Regions from separate parts of the Dietzia sp. B32 genome, predicted to be linked through region 3. Evidence: riboswitches for the same ligand, from Rfam matches in the RefSeq annotation. Region 3 holds a riboswitch; each other region holds the start of a gene.

What was found. A riboswitch is a leader RNA that binds a small molecule or an ion and turns the genes downstream of it on or off. The one in region 3 is predicted to bind cobalamin.
Region 1: another riboswitch for cobalamin. It lies ahead of L8M95_RS09720 (ABC transporter substrate-binding protein); the one in region 3 lies ahead of cobN (cobaltochelatase subunit CobN).
Region 2: another riboswitch for cobalamin. It lies ahead of L8M95_RS14165 (VWA domain-containing protein); the one in region 3 lies ahead of cobN (cobaltochelatase subunit CobN).

What each region holds. Positions count from the first base shown of each region.
Region 1 is NZ_CP093845.1:2,031,729-2,039,021, forward strand. Features, by position in the region: gene ggt (gamma-glutamyltransferase) at 1-1,939, shown strand, start outside; cobalamin riboswitch at 1,935-2,078, shown strand; gene L8M95_RS09720 (ABC transporter substrate-binding protein) at 2,167-3,126, shown strand; gene L8M95_RS09725 (iron ABC transporter permease) at 3,123-4,151, shown strand; gene L8M95_RS09730 (ABC transporter ATP-binding protein) at 4,148-5,032, shown strand; gene L8M95_RS09735 (MBL fold metallo-hydrolase) at 5,032-5,853, shown strand; gene L8M95_RS09740 (TetR/AcrR family transcriptional regulator) at 5,850-6,488, opposite strand; gene L8M95_RS09745 (MMPL family transporter) at 6,481-7,293, opposite strand, start outside.
Region 2 is NZ_CP093845.1:2,988,638-2,995,930, reverse strand. Features, by position in the region: gene cobO (cob(I)yrinic acid a,c-diamide adenosyltransferase) at 1-507, opposite strand, end outside; gene L8M95_RS14165 (VWA domain-containing protein) at 507-2,771, opposite strand; cobalamin riboswitch at 2,793-2,977, opposite strand; gene cbiE (precorrin-6y C5,15-methyltransferase (decarboxylating) subunit CbiE) at 3,053-4,297, shown strand; gene L8M95_RS14155 (cobalt-precorrin-4/precorrin-4 C(11)-methyltransferase) at 4,294-5,052, shown strand; gene L8M95_RS14150 (heavy metal-responsive transcriptional regulator) at 5,386-5,775, opposite strand; gene merA (mercury(II) reductase) at 5,881-7,281, shown strand.
Region 3 is NZ_CP093845.1:3,680,030-3,687,322, reverse strand. Features, by position in the region: gene L8M95_RS17330 (nitrite reductase) at 12-905, opposite strand; gene L8M95_RS17325 (M23 family metallopeptidase) at 998-2,323, shown strand; cobalamin riboswitch at 2,395-2,588, shown strand; gene cobN (cobaltochelatase subunit CobN) at 2,606-6,379, shown strand; gene cobF (precorrin-6A synthase (deacetylating)) at 6,372-7,160, shown strand; gene cobA (uroporphyrinogen-III C-methyltransferase) at 7,157-7,293, shown strand, end outside.

The sequences.
Region 1 (7,293 bases), 1.6 Mb from region 3:
GGATCAGGACGCGGCGCCCACCTCGTCGTCGTCGGCCCCCGCGCCCGACCCCGCGTCCCCGGATCCCGCCGCACGACCCGGCTCCCTCGGCGGTCCCCCGCTGCCCGTCCAGGACGCCGCGCCGTGCGCCCAGACCGGCGGCGGTACGCCGGTGGCACGCCCCGGCGAGGACGCCGGTCCCGCCGGTCCCATCGCGGACAACCCCGAGATCGCGACCGGGTACCGCACCGGGATGACCCCCGTGGCCACCGCGTCGTACTCGGTGTCCACCGCGCACCCCCTGTCCACCCTGGCCGCGTGCGAGGTACTCGCCGACGGGGGCACGGCCGCGGACGCGCTCGTCACCGCCCAGGCCGTGCTGGGGCTGGTCGAACCGCAGTCCTCCGGCCTCGGCGGCGGCGGGTTCCTGCTCTACTACGACCAGGGCACCCGGCAGCTCGAGACCTACGACGGCCGCGAGACGGCGCCCGCGGCCGCCACCGTCGACTACCTGCGCCACATCTCCCCCGAGGACACAGGCGAGCCGCAACCCGACGCCCGCCGCAGCGGACGGTCGATCGGCGTACCCGGCATCCTGCGGCTGCTCGAGTCCGCGCACGACGACCACGGCACCCGCGAGTGGCGGGAGTTGTTCGACCCGGCCGTGGTGCTGGCCGACGACGGGTTCGACATCAGCCCGCGTCTGGCCGCGTCCATCGCCGACGCCGCCGAGGACCTGGCCCGCGACCCCGACGCCGCCGCCTACTTCCTCGAGGGCGGCACCGGGAAACCCGCCGGGACTCGCCTGACGAACCCGGCCTACGCCAAAACCCTCGCAGCAGTGGCCAGCGAGGGCGCCGACGCGTTCTACACGGGCGCGATCGCCGAGGCGATCATCGAGCAGGTCACCACGCAACGCGAGGGCATCACGCCGGGCGCGATGACGCTCGACGACCTCGCCGGCTACCAGGCGACCACCCGCGACCCCGTGTGCAGCCCCTACCGGGACCACGCCGTGTGCGGCATGGGGCCGCCGTCCTCCGGCGGCACCGCGGTCGCAGCGACCATGACGATGCTGGCGGACAAGAACCTCGCCGCGTACCCACCGACCGGAGTCGACGACGACGGAGGCCTGCCCTCGCCGGAGGCGGTGCACCTGGTGACCGAGGCGGAAAGGCTCGCCTACGCCGACCGCGACGTCTACATCGCCGACCCACGCTTCGTCCCGCCGCCCCTCGGCTCGCCGCTGACCCTGCTGCGTCCCGGGTACCTGGCCGGGCGGGCCGAGCTCATCGACCCCGACCGCTCCATGGGCGAGGCCGAGCCCGGCGAGTTCGCCTTCGACGCCCGCGGCGTGTTCACCGGACCCGAGCACGGCACCAGCCACATCAGCATCATCGACGCCGAGGGCAACGCGGCCGCGCTGACCACCACCGTGGAGTCGGCGTTCGGTTCCTTCCAGATGGTGGAGGGATTCCTGCTCAACAACCAGCTCACCGACTTCGCGGCCGAGCCCCGCAACGAGGCCGGGGAGCTGCAGGCCAACCGTGTGCAGCCGGGCAAGCGGCCCCGCTCGTCCATGGCTCCCACGATGGTCTTCGACGGATCTCCTCTCGCCCGCGGCGACCTGCGCGCGGTGGTGGGCTCGCCCGGCGGATCGCGGATCATCCAGTTCGTGGTCAAGACGCTCGTCGGGATGCTCGACTGGGGCCTGGACCCACAGCAGGCGGTGGGCGCCCCGTCGTTCGGGGCGAGCAACTCCCCCGAGACGGCGGTGGGCGGGGAGCACCCGGCGGTGGCACGCGACCCGGCGGCGGTGACCGGGCGGCTCACCGAGCTCGGCCACGAGGTCTCCACGGACGACCAATCGTCCGGGCTCTCCGCGATCCTGCGGCAGTCCGACGGCACCCTCGTCGGCGGCGCCGACCCGCGGCGCGAGGGGGTCGTGCTGGGCGGGTGAGCTACCCTCGACAGGTCCGGTCCTGCACCGGACACCGTGGTACACGGCGGAAGTCGGTGTGAATCCGACGCTGTCCCGCAACTGTGATCCCGTCCCCCCGGACGGGCAAGCCAGGTCGGCCGATACCGCGGCGCCGTACGAACTGACCTCGGACGAAGGACGGTTGCGTGCCGCGACGTCCTCGTCGCAGCCGAGCTGCTTTCGTCCTCCGTCTCCCGGAGGATGTCATGCACCACCCATACCGGCGGCCCCGCCGACCCCGCTCACTCCTGCTCGCGGCCCCCCTGGCCGCCGTCACCCTGCTCGTCTCGGCGTGCAGCGGGACCGGCGGCGACGAGCCGGCGTCGGCCGATCAGACCACCGCCGCGGCCGACGATCCGCAGGCGATCGTGTCGCTGGCCCCGGTCACCACCGAGATGCTCTACGCCGTCGGCGCCGGGGACCGGGTCGTGGCGGTCGACGAGCGCTCCGATTTCCCCGCCGGCGCCCCGGTCACCGACCTGTCCGGTTACACGCCCAACCTCGAGGCGATCCTGGGGTACGCACCGGACCTGGTGGTGCTCACCGACGACAACGGCGACATCGTGGCCGGGCTGGAACGCTCCGGCGTCGAGGTGCTCCAGCTGCCGGCCGCGCAGACCCTCGACGACACCTACGCGCAGCTCGAACAGGTCGGCGCCGCCACCGGGCACATCGGCGAGGCCGCGGAGCTGGTGTCACGGATGCAGGTCGAGATCGACGAGATCGTCGCCTCCGTGCCGGAGCGCGAGACCCCGCTGACGTACTTCCACGAGCTCGACGACACCTACTACACGGTCACCGACGCCACCTACGTCGGCGAGGTGTACTCCCTGCTGGGCCTGACCTCGGTCGCCACCGGTGACGACCCGTACCCCCAGCTGTCGGAGGAGCTCATCCTCGAGGCCGACCCCGACCTGGTGTTCCTCGCCGACGGCCAGTGCTGCGGCATCACCCCGGAGGTCGTCGCCGAGCGGCCGGGGTGGGACGGGTTGACGGCCGTACGCGAGGGACGCGTCCACGTGGTCGACGAGGACCTGTCCAGCCGGTGGGGCCCGCGCATCGTGGACTTCATGCGCGAGGTCGCGGCGATCGTCTCGGCGGTGCCCGACGCCGCACCGGCCACGCCGGACACCGCGGGGGCGGCCGAGAGCCAGCCCACCTCATGACCCGCCCGTCGCCTCGCCACGCCCTGGTGCTCGGCGGGGCGACGCTGCTGCTGGGGGCCGCGGTCCTGCTGGGCACCCTCATCGGCCCGGCGGGGCTCACCCCGGGCGGCGTGGTGCTCGAGCTCGTCGGCCGATTGCCGCTGGTCGAGGTCGACTCCGGGTTCACCGAGCGGCAGCAGGTCATCCTGTGGGAGATCCGTATCCCGCGGGTGGTGCTGGGGGCGGTCGTCGGCGCGATGCTGGCGATCGCCGGGGCCACCTACCAGGGCGTCTTCCGCAACCCGCTCGCCGACCCGTACCTGCTGGGTGTGTCCAGCGGGGCGGGCCTGGGCGCGACCCTGGCGATCGTCGTGGGCGGTGCGATGGGATCGGCGATGGTGCCGCCCGCCGCGTTCGCCGGCGGCATGATCGCCGTACTGGCCACCTACACGCTGGGCCGCAGCGTCGGCGGCGGACGCAGCGAGGTCGTCATCATCCTCGCCGGCGTCGCGGTGGCCGCGTTCGCCAGCGCCGTCCAGACGTTCTTCATGCAGCGCCACGACGAGACCCTGCGCCAGGTGTACTCGTGGATGCTCGGCCGCCTCACGACCAGCGGTTGGTCCGACGTGCAGACGGTGCTGCCGTACGTGATCGTCTCGGTGGCGGTGATCGCCCTGTTCCGGCGCACCCTCGACGTCATGGCGGTCGGCGACACCGAGGCCGCGACGCTGGGGATCGCCCCGGCGCGCGTGCGGTTGGTCCTCATCAGCGTGGCCACGCTCGGCACCGCGGCGGTGGTGTCGGTGTCCGGTCTCATCGGGTTCGTGGGCATCGTCATCCCCCACGCGGTGCGCATGCTCATCGGGCCGGGTCACCGGCTGCTCCTGCCGGTATCGTTGCTGGTCGGGGCCACGTTCCTCATCCTCGCCGACGTCGTCGCCCGGACCGCGATGAGCCCGGCCGAGCTGCCCATCGGCGTGGTGACGGCGGCGATCGGCGCCCCGTTCTTCCTCCTGGTCCTGCGTCGCAGCCGGGGGCACATATGAGCGCCACACCGTCCGCAGGGTCCGCGGGGTCCGCAGGGTGCGCCGGGTCCGCGCCCGCCGCCCTGACCTGCCGTGACCTGCGGGTCACCCGCGACCGCACCGCCATCCTCCACGGCATCGACCTCACCGTGCCCGCCGGCTCCTGGGTGTCCCTCGTGGGCCCCAACGGGTCCGGCAAGACGACCCTGCTGTTCGCTCTCGCCGGTCTCATCCCGGCCACCGGTCGCATCGAGGTCGACGGGCTGACGCCGCGCCGGGCCGGACGCCGCCGGGTGGCGCGGACGGTCGCGATGATGCCGCAGCGCCCGGTCGTCCCCGAGGGGGTCACGGCACGCGAACTCATCGGGCTCGGTCGCACCCCCCACATCGCGCGCTTCGGCACCGAGTCCGCCCACGACCGCGAGGTGGTCGAGCAGGTCATCGACCGCCTGGGGCTGCACGCTCTGGCCTCGCGCATCGCCACGACCCTGTCCGGGGGCGAACTGCAGCGGGTGGTGCTGGGCCGCTCGCTCGCGCAGGAACCGCGGGTGCTGCTGCTCGACGAGCCGACGAGCGCGCTGGACATCGGCCACCAGCAGCAGGTCCTCGACCTGGTGGACTCCATGCGCCGCGAGACCGGGCTGACCGTGGTGGCGGCGATGCACGACCTCACCTCGGCCGCTCACTACGGGCAGCGGTTGGTGCTGCTCGACGGGGGCCGTGTGGTGGCCGACGGTCCGCCCGAGGAGGTCCTCACCGCCGAGCGGGTGGCGCAGGTCTACGACGCGCGCGTGGAGGTCCTCGACCGCCGCGACGGCCGCGCGGTGTTGCCGCTGCGCGAGGCCGGGCCGGGCTCAGGAACCGGGACCGGACCCGGGCCGGCACCGCGGGCGGGTGCCTGATGGAGGTCGTGCTGCTGGGCACCGGCGCCGCCGACGGCTGGCCCAACCCGTTCTGCCTGTGTTCCTCGTGCGACGGGGCACGCCGGCTCGGCGTGCTGCGCGGCCAGACCTCCGCGCTGGTCAACGACGAGGTGCTCATCGACTGCGGACCGGAGGCCCCCGGCTCGGCCGTGCGGCTCGGACGGTCTCTGGCGTCGGTCAGACATCTGCTCATCACGCACGCCCACGCCGACCATCTCGGCCCCCAGGCGCTGCTCTTCCGCTCGTGGGTCCCCGGTGCCGGTGAGCTGGAGGTGGTCGGACCCGCGGACGCGCTCGAGGCGTGTCGACCCTGGGTGGGCCCGGACGACCCGGTGCGCTTCGTCCCGGTCGCCGCCGGGGACCGGCTCTCGGTGGGCGCGTACGAGGTGCGCGTGCTCCCCGCCCGGCACCGCGTCTTCCGCGACGGGGACGCGGTCCTCTACGACGTGACCGGGCCCGACGGCACCCGCCTGCTGTGGGCGAGCGACACGGGGCCGTGGGACGAGGAGTGGTTCACCGCGGTGCGCGGGGCCCGCTTCGACGCGGTCTTCCTCGAGGAGACGCTGGGCGACCGCGAGGAGATCTCCCCCGCCCACCTGGGCCTGGCCCGGTTCGACGCGATGCTCCGGCGGCTCCGCGAGGTCGGGGCGGTCGATGAGCGGACCGACGTGGTGGCCGTCCATCTGGGCCACCACAACCCGCCGCCCGACCTCCTGGCCGGGCGGCTACGGGAGCACGGCGCGCGGGCGGGCGTCGACGGCGAGGTCGTCCGCTGCGGCCGCGGGACCACCTCCCGCTAGAGGAGCCGCCCGGCGCCGTCCCGGAGAAGGTCGAAGGCGACGTCCAGATAGGACCCCGGAGCGTCCGCCGGATCGTGCCCGCCGGCCTCCAGCGCGGTGCCGGAGGTACCGGACCCGGTCCCGCCCGATCGATGCCTGAGCACCGATGCCCCGGCGGCCAGGCTCAGGTCCACCATCACCCGCACCCGGAACGGGTTCAGCTGCGGTGCCCGGCCGCCGACGGCCTCGTACAGCGGTTCCAGGATCTGCTCGGCGACGCAGGCCCTCGCCTCGGCACTCAGCAGCAGCCCGATCTGCTCGCCCGCCACCAGCAGGTTCTGCGCGGCGTCGATGTCGTCCTCCGACCGCCCGTAGAGCTCACGGAACGCCGAGCGCAGGATGTCCAGTGGCGACAGGTCCGCCGGCGCCTGTTCCACCTGCCGCACCCATTCCGCGACCTGTTCGCGCAGGAAGTGCACGAACGCGTCCTCGCGGTGGGCGAAGTAGTTGTGGAACGTGCGGGTGGAGACCCCGGCGCGGCCCGCGATCGCCGAGACCGTCGCCCGCTCCGCCCCCTCGGCGACCAGCAGTTCGACTGCGGCCACCGCGAGGCGGGTGCGGGTGTCGGCCTTCTTCCGCTCGCGGAGGTTAGGCATTGGCGCGGGTCCCGGCGGGCTCGGCGTCCTCCTCGGCGGGGTCGGACCCCGAGTGCGCGGAACCGTCGGCCGTGGAGCCCATCGACTCGAGGGCCGAGCCCTCCACGTCCACGGACGGCAGGATGCGGTCCAGCCAGCCCGGGATCCTCCAGGCGCGCTCACCGAGCAGGAACATCACCGCGGGGATGATCGTCATGCGGACGATGAACGCGTCGAACAGCACCGCCACGGCCAGAGCGAAGCCCATCACCTTGATGAACTGCTCGTCGATCGTCATGAAGGCGGCAAAGACGCTGGTCATGATGAGCGCGGCGGCGGTGACGACGCGGGCGCCGTGCTTGAACCCGTTGGCCACGGCGTTCTGCGCGGTCTTGCCGTGGACCCAGCCCTCGCGCATGCGGGTGACGAGGAAGACCTGGTAGTCCATGGCGAGGCCGAACACGATGCCGATGAGGATGATCGGCAGGAAGCTGATGATCGGCTGCGGGTCGGAGATGAGGCCGCCCCAGCCCTCCTGCCACACCGCGACGGTCAGACCGAACGTGGCCGCGACCGACAGTCCGAAGCCCAGCGCCGCGATGAGCGGCACCCAGATCGACCGGAACACCAGCATCAGCAGGAGGAAGGCCAGCACCAGGACGATCCCGATGTAGGGCAGCAGCACCTCGGACAGTCGCTCCGAGATGTCTTCGTAGATCGGGGTGACGCCGGTGACCGCGTAGGTGCCGCCGGTCTCCTGCTCGAACTGACCGGCGCCCGCCCGGATGTCCTCGAGCACGGTGGCGGCGCGCTCGTCGGTCGCGCC
Region 2 (7,293 bases), 690 kb from region 3:
GCGGCCGGTGATCACCACGTGTTGCCGGCCGGGGCGGTTCGCGAGGGTGGCGACCACGTCGTCGACATCCACCCAGCCCCATTTCATGGGATAGGTGAACTCGTCGAGCAGGTAGAGGTCGTGCCGCTCGTCGGCGAGGCGCCGCTTGATCTCGGCCCATCCTTCGGCGGCGTCGGCGGCGTGGTCGTCCTCGGTGCCGTCCTTGCGCGACCACGACCACCCCGAGCCCATCTTGTGCCACTCGACGGGCCCGCCCTCGCCGGTCTCGTCGTGCAGGCGGGCGAGGCGTTCCATGACGGTCTGCTCGCCGATGCGCCACTTGGCGGACTTGACGAACTGGAACACCCCGATGTCCCAGCCCTGGTTCCAGGCGCGCATCGCCAGGCCGAACGCGGCGGTGGACTTTCCCTTGCCGGGCCCGGTGTGGACCATGACCAGCGGCCGGTTGCGGCGTTGGCGGGTGCTGAGCCCGTCGTCGGGCACGATCTCCGGCTGTCCCTTGGGCATCAGGCCACCTCACCTTCGGTGCGCGGATGGCCGGGTCGCATGCGGTCGTCCGGGGCCGGGCCGCGGTCGGCGGAACCTGGGTGCGCGGTGCGGGCGCGGACGGTATCGGTGAGTCCCTCGGCGGTGACCTCGCCCAACGGCACGTGGTCGGCGCCCAGGTGCCCGGCGAGCTCGGAGGCCAGGCCCATCCGGAAGCGGCCGGTCTCGCAGTCCACCACCACCGAGGCCACGCCGAGGGAGGCCAGCCCGGTCGCCGCGGTGCGGGACCTGGCGAGGGCGTCCGGGCCGTGGGTGGCGCGGCCGTCGGTGACGACGACGAGGAGGGCCCGCCGCCGCGGATCGCGGACGCCTTCGATGCGCAGGACCTCGGCGGCGGTGAGCAGTCCCTCGGCCAGTGGGGTCCGGCCGCCCGCTGGGAGTTCCGCGAGGCGGGTGGCCGCGATGTCGACCGACGAGGTGGGCGGCAGGGTCACGTGGGCCGCGGACCCGCGGAAGGTCACCAGTCCCACCTTGTCGCGGCGGCGGTAGGCGTCCAGCAGTAGGGAGAGGATCGCGGTCTTGACCTGCTCCATCCGGGTGCGGGCGGCCATGGAGCCGGAGGCGTCCACGCAGAACAGCACGAGGTTGGACTCGCGGCCCTCGCGCACCGCCGAGCGCAGGTCCTCGGCGGCCAGCCGGAGTCGACCGCCGTTGCGGCCGGCCTCGCGACCCCGGGCGGACTGCTGCGGCGCGGCGGAGCGGATCGTGGCGGGCAGGTGCAGGTCGGCCCCGGTGAACGCGCCCGCGCCGATGCGGCGGCCAGTGCTGGTAATGGCCCTCGACCGGCGGCCGGCCGCGCCCTGGCCGGTACCGGCGACGGCGAGCAGGCGGGTGCGGTACGGCGCCGCGGCCGCGGTGACTGTGCCCGGCTCGGGCGGGATGGGCCCGGGTGCGTCGGACCGCGAGCCGTCGCCGGGGGTGTCCTCCGCGGCGTGTCCGCCGGGCAGCTCGTCGGCTCGGCTGTCGGCGTCGTCGTCCGAGTGGCCGTCCGCCTGGTCGGTGCCCGCGGTGCCGGAGGCGTCGGCAGCGTCGGGGCTGTCCTCGGTCTGCTCGGTCTGCTCGGGTGCGTGCTCGTGCCCGGCGTCCTCGGCCGAGGCCCGCGCCGGGGTCGACTCGGCATCCGTCGTGTCTGCCGACGCGGACTCGTCTGCGGACTCCGACTGTTCGGCGTCGTCGGCTGGCGCGGTCTCGTCCCGGGGGTCGGGATCGGGCTCGTCGTCGTCGCCCAGGAGCCGTTCCAACAGGTCCTCGTCGAGCCCCGGCGCATCGAACGGGGCACGACGGCGGCGGTGGGGCAGTGCCATGCGCGCGGCGACGCGGATGTCCTCGCGGGTGATCCGGGTCCGGCCCTGCCATGCGGCGTGGGCGGCGGCGGTGCGGGCGGTAACGATGTCGGCGCGCATGCCGTCCACGTCGAAGCCCGCACACACCCGGGCGATGGTGGACAGCGCCCAGGGGGTCAGTCTCACCCGGTCGAGTACGCGCCGCGCGGCGGCGATCCGCTCGCGCACTGCGGCCTCGTCGGCGGCGTGGGCGGCGACGAATCCCGCCGGGTCGGCCTCGAACGCGATCCGGCGGCGCACCACCTCGGCGCGCAGCTCCGGGTCCCGGGGCGCGGCCACCTCCACGGTGAGGCCGAAGCGGTCCAGGAGCTGGGGCCGGAGCTCACCCTCCTCGGGGTTCATGGTGCCGATCAGCACGAAGCGCGCGGCGTGCTCCACCGAGATGCCGTCGCGCTCCACGGTCACCCGGCCCATCGCGGCGGCGTCGAGCAGCAGGTCCACCACGTGGTCGTGGAGCAGGTTGACCTCGTCCACGTAGAGCAGTCCGCGGTGTGCGCGGGCGAGTAGGCCCGGTTGGAACACGGTCACCCCGTCGGCAAGCGCACTCTCCAGGTGTAGTGATCCGGTGATGCGGTCCTCGGACACCCCGATTGGTAGCTCGACCAGGCGGACGGGCCGCCGCTCGGTGGGCGCGTCGTGGGGGATACGCCCGTCCGGGGTCTCGGAGCCGCGGTCGTCAGGTGCGGAGGAGAAGCGGTCGCCGGTGACGACCTCGACCTCCGGCAGGATCCCGGTGAGGGCGCGGACCATCGTGGACTTGGCCGTGCCCTTCTCGCCGCGGATCAGCACGCCGCCGACCGCCGGGGACACCGCGGTCAGGGTCAGGGCCAGCGCCATGTCGTCGGAACCGACGACAGCGCTGAAGGGGTAGTGCAGTGGCATGGGGGCTCCCGCTCTCGTCTGCCAGGCTGGTCAGCGCGAGGCCGGTCTCCGGACTTCCCGGCTCATCTCGGATGTGCGCGCGGGGCGCGATCGCCTGAGAGGCCGGGTTACCGTAGCGGGCCCTGTGCCGGATTCTCACCGGCTTCCCTGATTCTCCCCTCCGCCCGCTCTCGCGGTCGTGGGGCACCTCGTGCTGTGGGGTCTGTTCGGTTGTGTGGTGCCGAGGCTAGCCCAACGGCCTGTCCCGGGGCGCCTCAGGTGTCGCGGTAGGGTTCCGCGTCATGAATGCACGGGTGGTGGTCGTCGGCATCGGCGGCGACGGGTGGGCGGGGCTCGACGAGGCCCGCCGTCGCGCCATCATGGGCGCCGATGTGGTGCTCGGCGGCGAGCGTCATCTGGCGATGATTCCGGGCGAGGTGACGGCCGAACGCGTGCCGTGGCCGCGGCCGCTGCGGGACGGGTTGCCGGAGCTGCTCCAGCGGTGGGTCGGGCGGTCGATCGTGGCCCTGGCCTCGGGCGATCCGCTGGTCGCCGGGATCGGCACCACCCTGATCGAGCTGCTCGGCGCGGACGCGGTGGAGGTGCTCCCGGCGGTGTCCTCGGTCGCGCTGGCCCGCGCCAGGATGCGGTGGCCGGCCGAGTCCGTGGCGGTGCTGCGCGACCACCGCGCGCTGCCCCGTGAGCTGGCGCCGGGGCGGCGGGTGCTGGTGCTCTCGGCGGATCGGAACACGCCGGGAGAGGTCGCCGCGACGCTCCGGGGCGCCGGATACGGGGGGAGCGAGATGACCGTGCTCGCCGATCTGGGGAGTCCGACCGAGGCCCGGTTTTCCCGCGCGGCGCGCGACTGGGCTGTCGATCACGAGGCCCCCGCCCTGCACGTCCTGGCGGTTGAGTGCGTGGCCGACGCGTCCGCCCACCCGCTCGGACTGGTGCCGGGCCTGCCCGACGACGCCTTCGAGAACGACGGCCAGCTCACCCGCCGCGACCTGCGGGCTTCCGCCCTGTCGCGGCTCGCACCGATGGCCGGTGATTTGCTGTGGGACGTGGGCGCCGGCGCCGGGTCGGTGGGCATCGAGTGGATGCGCGCCCACCCGTCATGTCGGGCGATCGCGGTGGAGGCCGATCCCGAGCGGGCGGCGCGTGTCGCGCGCAACGCCGTGCGGCTGGGGGTGCCGTCGTTGGAGGTCGTCCACGGACGGGCGCCCCAGGCTCTGGACGGTCTGCCGCGGCCGGACGCGGTGTTCATCGGTGGAGGCGGCACTGCTCCTGGCCTGCTGAGACAGTGCTGGGACGCACTTCGTCCCGGCGGACGGCTGGTCGCGCATGCGGTGACTCTGGAGACCGAGCGCGTGGTGGTCGACGCCCGCGCCGAGTTCGGCGGGGAGCTGACCAGGATCCAGGTCGAGCACGCGGACTCGATCGGCCGGTTCGCCGGCTGGGCCCCCGCCCGTGCGGTGGTGCAGTGGGCGGCCGTGAAGCCATTCGTCGCTGCGGCTGATACTTCGGAAACAGGGGAGAGCTCGTGACCGTTCACTTCGTAGGAGCCGGCCCCGGCGCCGCTGATCTGCTGACGCTGCGCGCGGCTGCGTCCCTGCGCGAGGCCGACGTCTGCCTGTACGCGGGGACGTACCTCGACGACGGTGTGCTCGACCACTGCCGACCCGAGGCCCGGCTGGTGGACACCCAGCATCTGGACCTCGACGGGATCATCGGCGAGATCGTCGCCGCTCACGCCGATGGGCTCGAGGTGGTTCGGCTGTGTTCGGGTGACCCGTCGCTGTACTCGGCTCTCGCCGAGCAAACTCGCCGGCTCGACTCGGCTGGCGTGCCGTGGGACGTCGTTCCTGGTGTTCCGGCCTATGCGGCGGCCGCCGCCGAGCTGGGGGTGGAGCTCACGGTTCCCGAGGTGGTGCAGTCGGTGGTGCTCACCCGCGTTCAGGCTCGGTCGACGGCGATGCCGTCGACGGAGTCACTGGAGAACTTCGCCGCCACCGGCGCCACGCTGGTGCTGCACCTGGCGATCACCCGGATCCGTGAGCTGGCCGAGCGTCTGGTGCCCACGCACGGTGCCGACTGCCCGGTGGCGGTGGTGGCCAACGCGAGCCGCTCGCACCGCGTGGAGCTGCGCGGCACTCTCGCTGACATCGCGGCAGAGGTGGAGGCGGCTGGCCTGCGCCAGGCAGCGGTGATCCTCGTGGGACCGGCGCTGGTGCGGCCGGGCGAAGCGGAATCGTGGTTGTACGCGTCGAGCCCGGAGCGAGAGTCGAAGCGGCGGGGCTGAACGGATAGGCCGAAGGCAGCGGGCAACAGACAGTGTCCTCCGGCCGCCAGGAAGCCCGAACCGACGCAACGGTATCGGCGAAGGGCCGCGTGGCTCGCCAGGAACGCCAGCTGCGAGACCCGTGAGGATCGGAGAGGCTTCAGCTGCGCTCGCCAGCATCGAGGCGTAGTCACGTCCCCTGTGGGGTACACCCTTACGATACGGTCGAGGATTGGGCATTGACGCTGTGTCGCAGGGTGGGTATGCCTGTGGCTTTCGCCGTTATATGGCGGGGTTCTGTCGACGCTCTGTGGCGGCATCTGCTCATGGCGATACACGCGAGCACCGGTCTGGTCACAGATAGCGGCAGACGGTCGTGGTGTCGCATTTGGTGGGGTCGCTGGTGGTGGCACTGTGGTGAAGGTGCGCGACGGTGTGTCGCAGTGCTTGCAGGTCGGCGATTTGGCGGTCCAGGTCGCCCAGGTGGGCTTCGAGCAGGGCGTGCACGTGCTGGCAGGGTGCGACTCCGGCGTCGCGGATGTCGAGGATCTCGCGAATCTGGGCCAGGGTGAGCCCAGCGGTGCGGCCGCGGCGAACGAAGTCCAGGCGCGCCAGGGCCGCAGGGGTGTAGTCGCGGTATCCGTTGGCGGTGCGCTCAGGCGCAGGTAGTAGGCCGGCTTCTTCGTAGAAGCGCAGCGTCTTGGTTGTGGTGCCGCTGGCCACGGCCAACTCACCGATGCGCACAGTGGCCCCTTTCTCGGCTCTCGTCCATGTTCGCCTTGACCTTCCCCTGCGCTGGAACGTCCACTATGGACGCTGAAGAGGGGTCACGCGAAGGAAGGTGGGCAAATGGGTGTGGACTACGACGTCGATCTGGCCGTGATCGGCTCAGGAGGCGCGGCGATGTCCGCCGCCATCGCGGCCAGCCAGGCCGGTAAGAGCGTCGTGCTGGTTGAGCGCGGTGTTCTGGGCGGGACGTGCGTGAACATCGGCTGCGTGCCGTCCAAGACGCTCCTGGCGGCCGCCGGGGCCCGGCACGCCGCGCTCACCAATCCCTTCAAAGGTGCCCCAACGTCAGCCGCACCGGTGAACCTCGGCGATCTGGTGGCCCAGAAGGACGCACTCATCGAGCGCCTGCGTGATGCGAAGTACGCCGATGTGGCCGCTGCCTACGGCTTCCAGGTCCGCCCAGGTCAGGCCAGCTTCCTGGACGGGGACACCCTGGCCGTCGACGGCCAGGCGCTGCGGGCCCGGGCCTATCTGGTCGCCACCGGTGCCACCCCCGCCATCCCGGAGGTGGTCGGTCTCGACTCTGTGGACCGGCTGACGTCCACCACCGCGATGCAGCTGACCGAGCTGCCTGAGTCCCTGGTCGTTATCGGTGGCGGGTACGTCGGGATGGAGCAGGCCCAGCTGTTCGCTCACCTCGGCACCCGGGTCTCTGTGGTCGGGCGTCTGGCGCCGCACGCCGAGCCGGAGCTGGCCCAGAGACTTCGGGAAGTCTTCACCGACGACGGCATCACCGTGGTCGAAGAGCGCGCGACCACTGTGGCCCGCGAACCAGGCCCCGCAGGAGAGGTGGTGGTGACCACGGACTCGGGCGAACAGGTGCGCGGCGCGCAGGTCCTGGTGGCCACCGGACGCCTGCCCCGCACCGACGGCCTGAACCTGGCCGCTGCCGGTGTGGACGTGGACGAGCGCGGCTTCGTCGTGGTCGACCAGACCCAGCGCACCTCCAACCCGCGCGTCTGGGCCGCCGGTGACGTCTCGGGGGCTCCCCAGTACGTCTACGCCGCCGCCGCCGGCGGTCGGGCCGCCGCGCTCAACGCCCTGACCGAGGACAGGTACCCGCCGGCAGCTCGGGTCGACTACGCCGGCTTTCCTGCGGTCGTGTTCACCCGGCCCCAGCTGGCCTCGGCGGGGTTGACCGAGGACGAGGCCCTCACCCGAGGGCACGCGTGCGACTGCCGCGTCCTGGACCTGTCCGATGTCCCCCGGGCGCTCGTCCAGCACGACACCCGCGGGGCGGTGAAGCTCGTCGCCGACGCCGTGAGCGGCAAGGTTCTGGGCGTGCACGCTCTGGCGGACGGGGCCGGGGAGATCATGCTGGCGGCCACCTACGCCATCAAAAGCGGCATGACCGTCGACGATCTGGCCGACACCTGGGCGCCGTACCTGACCATGAGCGAAAGCCTGCGCATCGTGGCCGGCCTCTTCCGAAACCAGATGCCGACGTCATGCTGCGCCTGAAACCCGCGGCCC
Region 3 (7,293 bases):
CAGCCCGCAGCCTACTCGCGGACGGCCAGCACCCCGCGCCACGGGGTCACGATGAGCTCGGCGACGTCGCCGCCGGTGAGTCGGGCGATGAGGGCGCGGTCGAGCATCCCGTCCGGCGCCTCGACGTGCTCGATCCGCCCCGCGGACCCCGCGACCGGCCCGTACGGCAGGACCGGGGCCGGGCTCGGCAGCCGGCCGTCCGCAGGGCGGGCCGCGACGAGCGGGGTTGGTAGTTCCCGCACGTGCCACGGCGCGTCCGGGCCGGTGCCGCGGGCCCGGACGAACTCGCGGGCCAGCCCGACCAGCCGGTCGGAGGCGTAGGCCAGCGGCACCACCTCGGACCAGCGGTCGCCCACCCGCAACTGCGCGGTGTCGGCATCCAGCGCGATCAGGCCCAGGTCGCAGGAGCGATCGAGCAGGTCCCCGCGGCCGTCGTCAAGGACGAACAAGAACCGGCCCGGCAGGCCGCCGAGCGCGGGGTCGGCCAACAGTCCGGCGTCCAGCGCCTCGGTCACCGGCCGCAGGTCCGCGCGGCCTCGGGCCTGCCCGCCGAACGACTCGCCCAGGCCCGTCATCGGCGAGACGAGGACGTTGCGCACCAGCTCGTGCCCGGGCGCGGGGAGCAGGCCCGTCTCCGCGATCGCCGCCACCACCTCGCCGGGCAGCTGCCCGTCCGGACCGATCGGCAGAGCCCGAAGCTGCAGGTTCGCACGCGTGGTCACGTGCACGTTGTCGTCGTCGCCATATCTCACGGCGACCCCGTGCAGGGCGGACAGGGCCGCCGGTGACACGCGGCCACCCGGCACGCGCAGTCGGACCAGGGCGCCGTCGGAGGCCGGCCACGGCCGCAGGACGCCCGGGCACAGGTCGCCACGGGTCCGGCGGGTGGGTTCGGCGATGCTCACGGGGGCCATTGTGGCAGCCCGACGCGCGCGTTCAATTTCCCGATCCCCGGTGGTAAGTTTTTTCTTCACAACTGAAGAAACGGAGCTCCACCGTGACACCTCGCCGCGTACCCACCCTTCTCGCCTCCGTCCTCACCGCAGTCGCACTGGTCGCGGCCGGGTGCTCGTCGGACGCCGCCACCGAACCCGCCGCCGCCGAAGCGGCCGCCACTACCACGGCATCACCGGCCGCCGGGTCCGTCGCCGGGGTGACCGTCCCGGACGCGTTCACCGCGCTGACGATGATTCCCATCGGCAACTCGCCGCTGCCGTTCAAGGGCACCGACGGCAAGTACCACGTGGCCTACGACCTGCAGCTCACCAACGCCACCAAGGTGCCGGCGAGCGTGGACAAGATCGACGTGGTGGACGGCACTGATCCCACCAAGGTCATCGCCAGCTTCTCCGCCGCCGCTCTCGTGGACCCGGACTGCGTCTTCGGTGACTGCAACCGCCTGCGCGACCTGCCCGCCGGGTACGTCGACACCGCGCAGATCCCGCCGCAGGAGAGCCGGGTCATGTTCATCGACTTCACCCTCGACTCGCTCGACCAGGCCCCGGACGCGGTGCTGCACCACCTCTACGGGACCGGCGCCGCCTCGCCGGCGTTCGGCGAGCCGGGGCCCATCGACTACCTCACGACGCCGGTCGCCTTCTCCACCCGCACCGTGCCGGTCATCGCGCCGCCCGTGCGGGGCGAGAACTGGGTGGCCCTCAACGGGTGTTGCGAACCGGGCTTCCCGCACCGCAGCTCGGTGATGTCGGTCAACGGCAAACTCAACAACAGCCAGCGCTTCGCGATCGACTGGAAGCGCACCAACGACCAGGGCGAGTTCTATACCGGCGACAAGAACCACAACGAGAGCTACGTGGACTACGGCGCCGAGATCCTCGCCGTCGCCGACGCCACCGTGGTCTCGGTCCTCGACGGCATGGACGCCAACGCGCCGGGGGTCCTGCCCGCCAGCAACCCGGAACTGGCCTCCAAGCTCACCGTCGAGAACGTGGACGGCAACCACGTGGTGCTCGACCTCGGCGACGGCGTGTACGCGATGTACGCACACATGATCTCCGGCTCGGTCACGGTGAAACCCGGCGACACGGTGACCGAAGGCCAGGTGCTCGGCAAGCTCGGGAACACCGGCAACGCCAACGCCTCGCACCTGCACTTCCAGCTCATGGACGGGCCGAGCCTGCTCGAGGCCGACTCGCTGCCGTACGAGCTGAAGGGGTTCGACTACGCCGGGCAGGTCCCGCCGCAGCGGATCGCCGACGCCGACGACTTCCTGTCCGGCACCTTCGTCGACGAGGCGACCCTCTCGCCGGAGCCGCGGATGAACGAGCTGCCCCTCAACCTCGCGGTGGTGGACTTCCCCTGATCGGGGCGGCCGTCCCGGGCTCCCGCGACCCTCGCGCGGCGGCCGGGCGGCCGGGGGCCGCGGCCGGCGGATAGGCTCCCCGGTGCCGTGGTGTTCGGGAAGCCGGAGGAAAAGCCGGCGCGGCCCTCGCCACTGTAGTCGCGGAGTCGCGCACCCTCGTCCGTCCCTCCCGGGTCGGAGACCACTGGACTCATCGGTCCGGGAAGGTCGGTCGCGCGGCGTTGATGCGGAAGCCAGGAGACCGGCCACGGCGACATGTTCCACGAGGGTTTGGAGAAGAACATGCGCCCCACCCGGCGTTTGGCGTCCCCTGATGACGCCTCGGCACGCTCAGACGTGCCCCGCATCACCCTGTTGTCCACCTCCGACACCGACCTGCTCAGCGCCCGGGCCTCCGGCGCCGCATGGGCGCTCGGCAACCCGTCTCGACTCGACGTCGAGGCGAATCTGCCCGAACTGCTCGACGGCGCCGACCTGGTGGTGGTCCGCATCCTCGGCTCGCGGCGATCGTGGGAGGCCGGGTTCGCCGCCGTGCTCGGCGCGGGCGTTCCGGTGGTGGTCCTGGGTGGCGAGCAGACCCCCGACGCCGACCTTATGGAGCTGTCCACCGTCCCGATCGGCACCGCGGCCGAGGCACACCGCTATCTCGCCGAGGGCGGCCCGGGCAACCTGGCGCAGCTGCACGCGTTCCTGGCCGACACCGTGTTGCTCACCGGCGCCGGGTTCGAGCCGCCGGAGAACGTGCCGGTGTGGGGGATGCCGCCGCGGCCGGGCACGACGGAAGCCCCCGGCCTGCCCCGCGTGGGCGTGCTCTACTACCGCGCCCACGAGGTGAGCGGGAACTCCGGGTTCGCCCACGCGCTGGCCGACGCGATCGACGCCGCTGGCGCGGTGGGAGTGCCGGTCTTCGCCGGCTCCCTGCGCTCGGCCCCCGACGAGCTGTTCGACGCCCTCGGCACTCTCGATGCGCTGGTCGTGACGGTTCTCGCTGCCGGCGGCACCACGCCCGGCGCGGTGAGTGCGGGCGGCGAGGACGAGACGTGGGACGTCGAGCGCATCGCCGCGCTGGACATTCCCGTCCTGCAGGGCCTGTGTCTGACGTGGAGCCGCGAGGACTGGGCTGCCTCAGACGACGGCGTCAACCCGCTGGACTCCGCCAACCAGATCGCGATCCCCGAGTTCGACGGCCGGATCATCACTGCGCCGTTCTCGTTCAAGGAGATCGACGCCGACGGCCTACCCCGCTACGTGGCCGATCCGGAGCGGTGCGCTCGCGTCGCCGGGATCGCCGTGGCCCACGCGCGGCTGCGCCATGTGGCGCCCGCCGACCGCAAGGTCGCGCTGGTCCTCTCGGCCTATCCGACCAAGCACTCCCGCATCGGCAACGCCGTCGGTCTGGACACCCCGGTCTCGACCATCCGCCTGCTGCGCCGGATGCGCGACGAGGGCTACGACCTGGGCCCGGACGACGGCCCCATCGCGCGCTTTCTCGATCGACCGGGCCTCGACCTCACCGAGCCGGGGGCGGATGGCACCGTCGCGGAGGGCGGTTTCGCCGACGACACCGCCGCCGGCGACGCACTCATCCACGCGCTCATCGCCGCGGGCGGGCAGGACGAGGAGTGGCTCACCAGCGCCCAGCTCACCGACAGTCACGTGCGGATCTCCACCGACGACTACCTGCGCTGGACCGCGGACCTGCCCGAGGCGCTGCGCGCGGAGATGGTCGAGGCGTGGGGGCCAGCGCCGGGGAAGCTGTTCGTCAACGACGCCGGCGAGATCGTGCTGGCCACCATCCAGGCAGGGAACGTCGTCCTGCTCATCCAGCCGCCCCGCGGATTCGGCGAGAACCCGGTCGCTATCTATCACGACCCCGAGCTCGCGCCCTCCCACCACTACCTGGCCGCCTACCGCTGGCTCGCCCGCGGCTTCGGGGCGCATGCGCTGGTGCACATCGGCAAGCACGGCTCGCTGGAGTGGCTGCCGGGCAAGAACGCCGCGCTCTCGGCGGACTGTGCCACCGACGCGGCGATCGCCGACCTGCCGCTGATCTACCCCTTCCTCGTCAACGACCCCGGCGAGGGGGCCCAGGCCAAGCGCCGCGCGCACGCGACGATCGTCGACCACCTGGTCCCGCCGATGGCCCGCGCGGAGTCGTACGGAGACATCGCCCGCCTCGAGCAGCTGCTCGATGAGTACGGGAACATCGCGTCGATGGACCCGGCCAAGCTCCCGGCCATCCGCGCGCAGATCTGGACGCTCATGCAGTCCGCGCACATGCACGAGGACCTGGGCCTCGAGCAGCGGCCCGACGACGAGGAGTTCGACGACTTCCTCCTCCACGTCGACGGCTGGCTGTGCGAGATCAAGGACGTCCAGATCCGCGACGGCCTGCACGTCCTGGGGCAGGCGCCCGCGGGCGAGGCGCGCGTCAACCTGGTGCTGGCGATCCTGCGGGCCTCGCAGGTGTGGGGCGGCGAGTCCGGGGCGGTTCCGGGCCTGCGCCGCGCACTCGGGCTGGCCGAGGGCGCGCCGACCGAGGAGGTCGACCGGGTCGAGGCGCTGGCCAAGGCGCTGGTCGAGGGGATGGACGCGCGGGAGTGGGACGTCGCCGCGGTGCCCGACGTCCTCGCCGCCGCGGGCCTCACCGCGGGTGGGGCGGGTGACGGCGCGTCCGAGGGCGATGACGACAACGACGACGACGAGGTCGCGCAGGTGCTCGAGTTCGCCGCCCGTGAGGTGGTGCCGCGCCTGGCCGCCACTGTCGACGAGCTGGACGCCGTCATGCACGCCCTGGACGGCGGGTTCATCCCGGCCGGGCCCTCGGGATCCCCCCTTCGGGGCCTGGTCAATGTGCTGCCCACGGGCCGGAACTTCTACACGGTGGACCCGCGCGCCGTCCCGTCGCGGCTGGCGTGGGAGACCGGTCAGGCCATGGCGGACTCGCTGCTGGACCGGCACGTCGCCGAGACCGGGGAGTACCCGAGCTCGGTGGGGCTGTCGATCTGGGGCACCTCGGCCATGCGCACCTCGGGCGACGACATCGCCGAGGTCCTGGCCCTGCTGGGCGTCCGCCCCGAGTGGGATGAGGCCTCCCGCCGGGTCACGGGTCTGGAGGTGGTCCCGTCCGAGGAGCTGGGCCGCCCGCGCGTCGACGTGACCGTGCGCATCTCGGGCTTCTTCCGCGATGCGTTCCCGCATGTCATCGGGATGCTCGACGACGCCGTGCGGATGGTCGCCGAGCTGGACGAGCCCGACGAACACAACTTCGTCGCCGCCCACACGCGGGCCGATCTGACCGAGCACTCCGACCACCGCCGGGCCACCACCCGCATCTTCGGCTCCCCACCCGGCTCGTACGGCGCCGGGATCCTGCAGACCATCGAGGCGGGCAACTGGCGCGACGACGGAGACCTGGCCGAGGTCTACACCCGCTGGGGCGGGTACGCCTACGGCCGCGACCTCGACGGAGTCCCCGCGGCCGACGACATGCGCACCAACTACCGGCGCATCGCGGTGGCGGCCAAGAACATCGACACCCGCGAGCACGACATCGCCGACTCGGACGACTACTTCCAGTACCACGGCGGGATGATCGCCACCGTCCGCGCGCTCACCGGCGCCGAGCCGCGCGCCTATGTGGGCGACTCGACCACGCCCGACGCCGTCCGCACCCGGTCGCTGGCGGAGGAGACCACGCGGGTGTTCCGGGCCCGCGTGGTGAACCCGCGGTGGATCGCGGCCATGCAACGTCACGGCTACAAGGGGGCGTTCGAGCTGGCGGCCACGGTGGACTACCTCTTCGGGTTCGACGCGACCGCCGGCGTGGTCCACGACTGGATGTACGACTCGCTCGCCCGCGAGTACGTCCTGGACGAGACAAACCAGGAGTTCCTGCGCCGGTCCAACCCGTGGGCGCTGCGCGGGATGATCGAGCGGCTCTCCGAGGCCGCCGACCGCGGGATGTGGGCCGAGCCCGACGCGGACATCATGGACCGGATGCGGCAGGTCTACCTCGACGTCGAGGGCGATCTCGAGGAGTCCCACGGTGACTGAGTTCCCCACCGGCCGCAGGCGGGTGCGGGTCGTGGGCATCGGCTCGGGCGGGCTCGACCAGATCACGGTCGAGGCCGCCCGGGCCCTGCGCGCCAGCGACTACGCCCTCGCGGCCGTGAAAGGCCCGGCCGACCCGTTGATCGATCTCCGCGCGCAGGTGCTCGCCCGCCACGCGCCGGGCGTCGAGCTGGTGGGTGTGCCCGATCCGGAGAGGGACCGCTCGTCGTCGTCGACCTCCTCCGACGCCGGGTACCGCGGCGTCGTGACGGACTGGCACGAGGCCCGCTCCCTGGCCTGGGAACGCGTCGTGGCCACCCGGCCCGGCGATGTGGCGATCCCCGTGTGGGGCGACCCGGCGTTCTACGACTCAACGCTGAGGATCCTCGACCGGATCGCCGAGCGCGGTGCGCTGGACCTGGAGGTGGAGGTCGTGCCCGGGATCTCCGCGCTCCAGGTTCTGGCCGCTCGCCACCGGCTGGTCCTGCACGAGATCGGCGGCACGGTCACCGTGACCACCGGCCGCAGACTGCGCGAGGTCGTGGCTGCCGGCGCGGACAACGTGGTGGTGATGCTCAACGGCGACCTGCCGCTCGATGACCTGGCCGACTGGCAGATCTGGTGGGGAGGCAACCTCGGCGACGCCGGCGAGACGCTCGTTGCGGGCCGGGTCGGCGACGTGCTGGAGGAGCTGCGCGCGCACCGCGAGCGACTGCGCGACGAGCACGGCTGGGTGATGGACGTGTATCTACTGCGACGCGGAGAAGGGACGACGGCCCGATGACGGCTGAGAAGGAGAGCGCGGGCCGGGTGGTTCTGGTCGGCGGCGGGCCGGGGGACCCGGGGCTGATGACCGTGGCCGGCCTCGACGCCGTCCGCACCGCCGACGTGGTGGTGACCGACCGCCTGGGACCGGT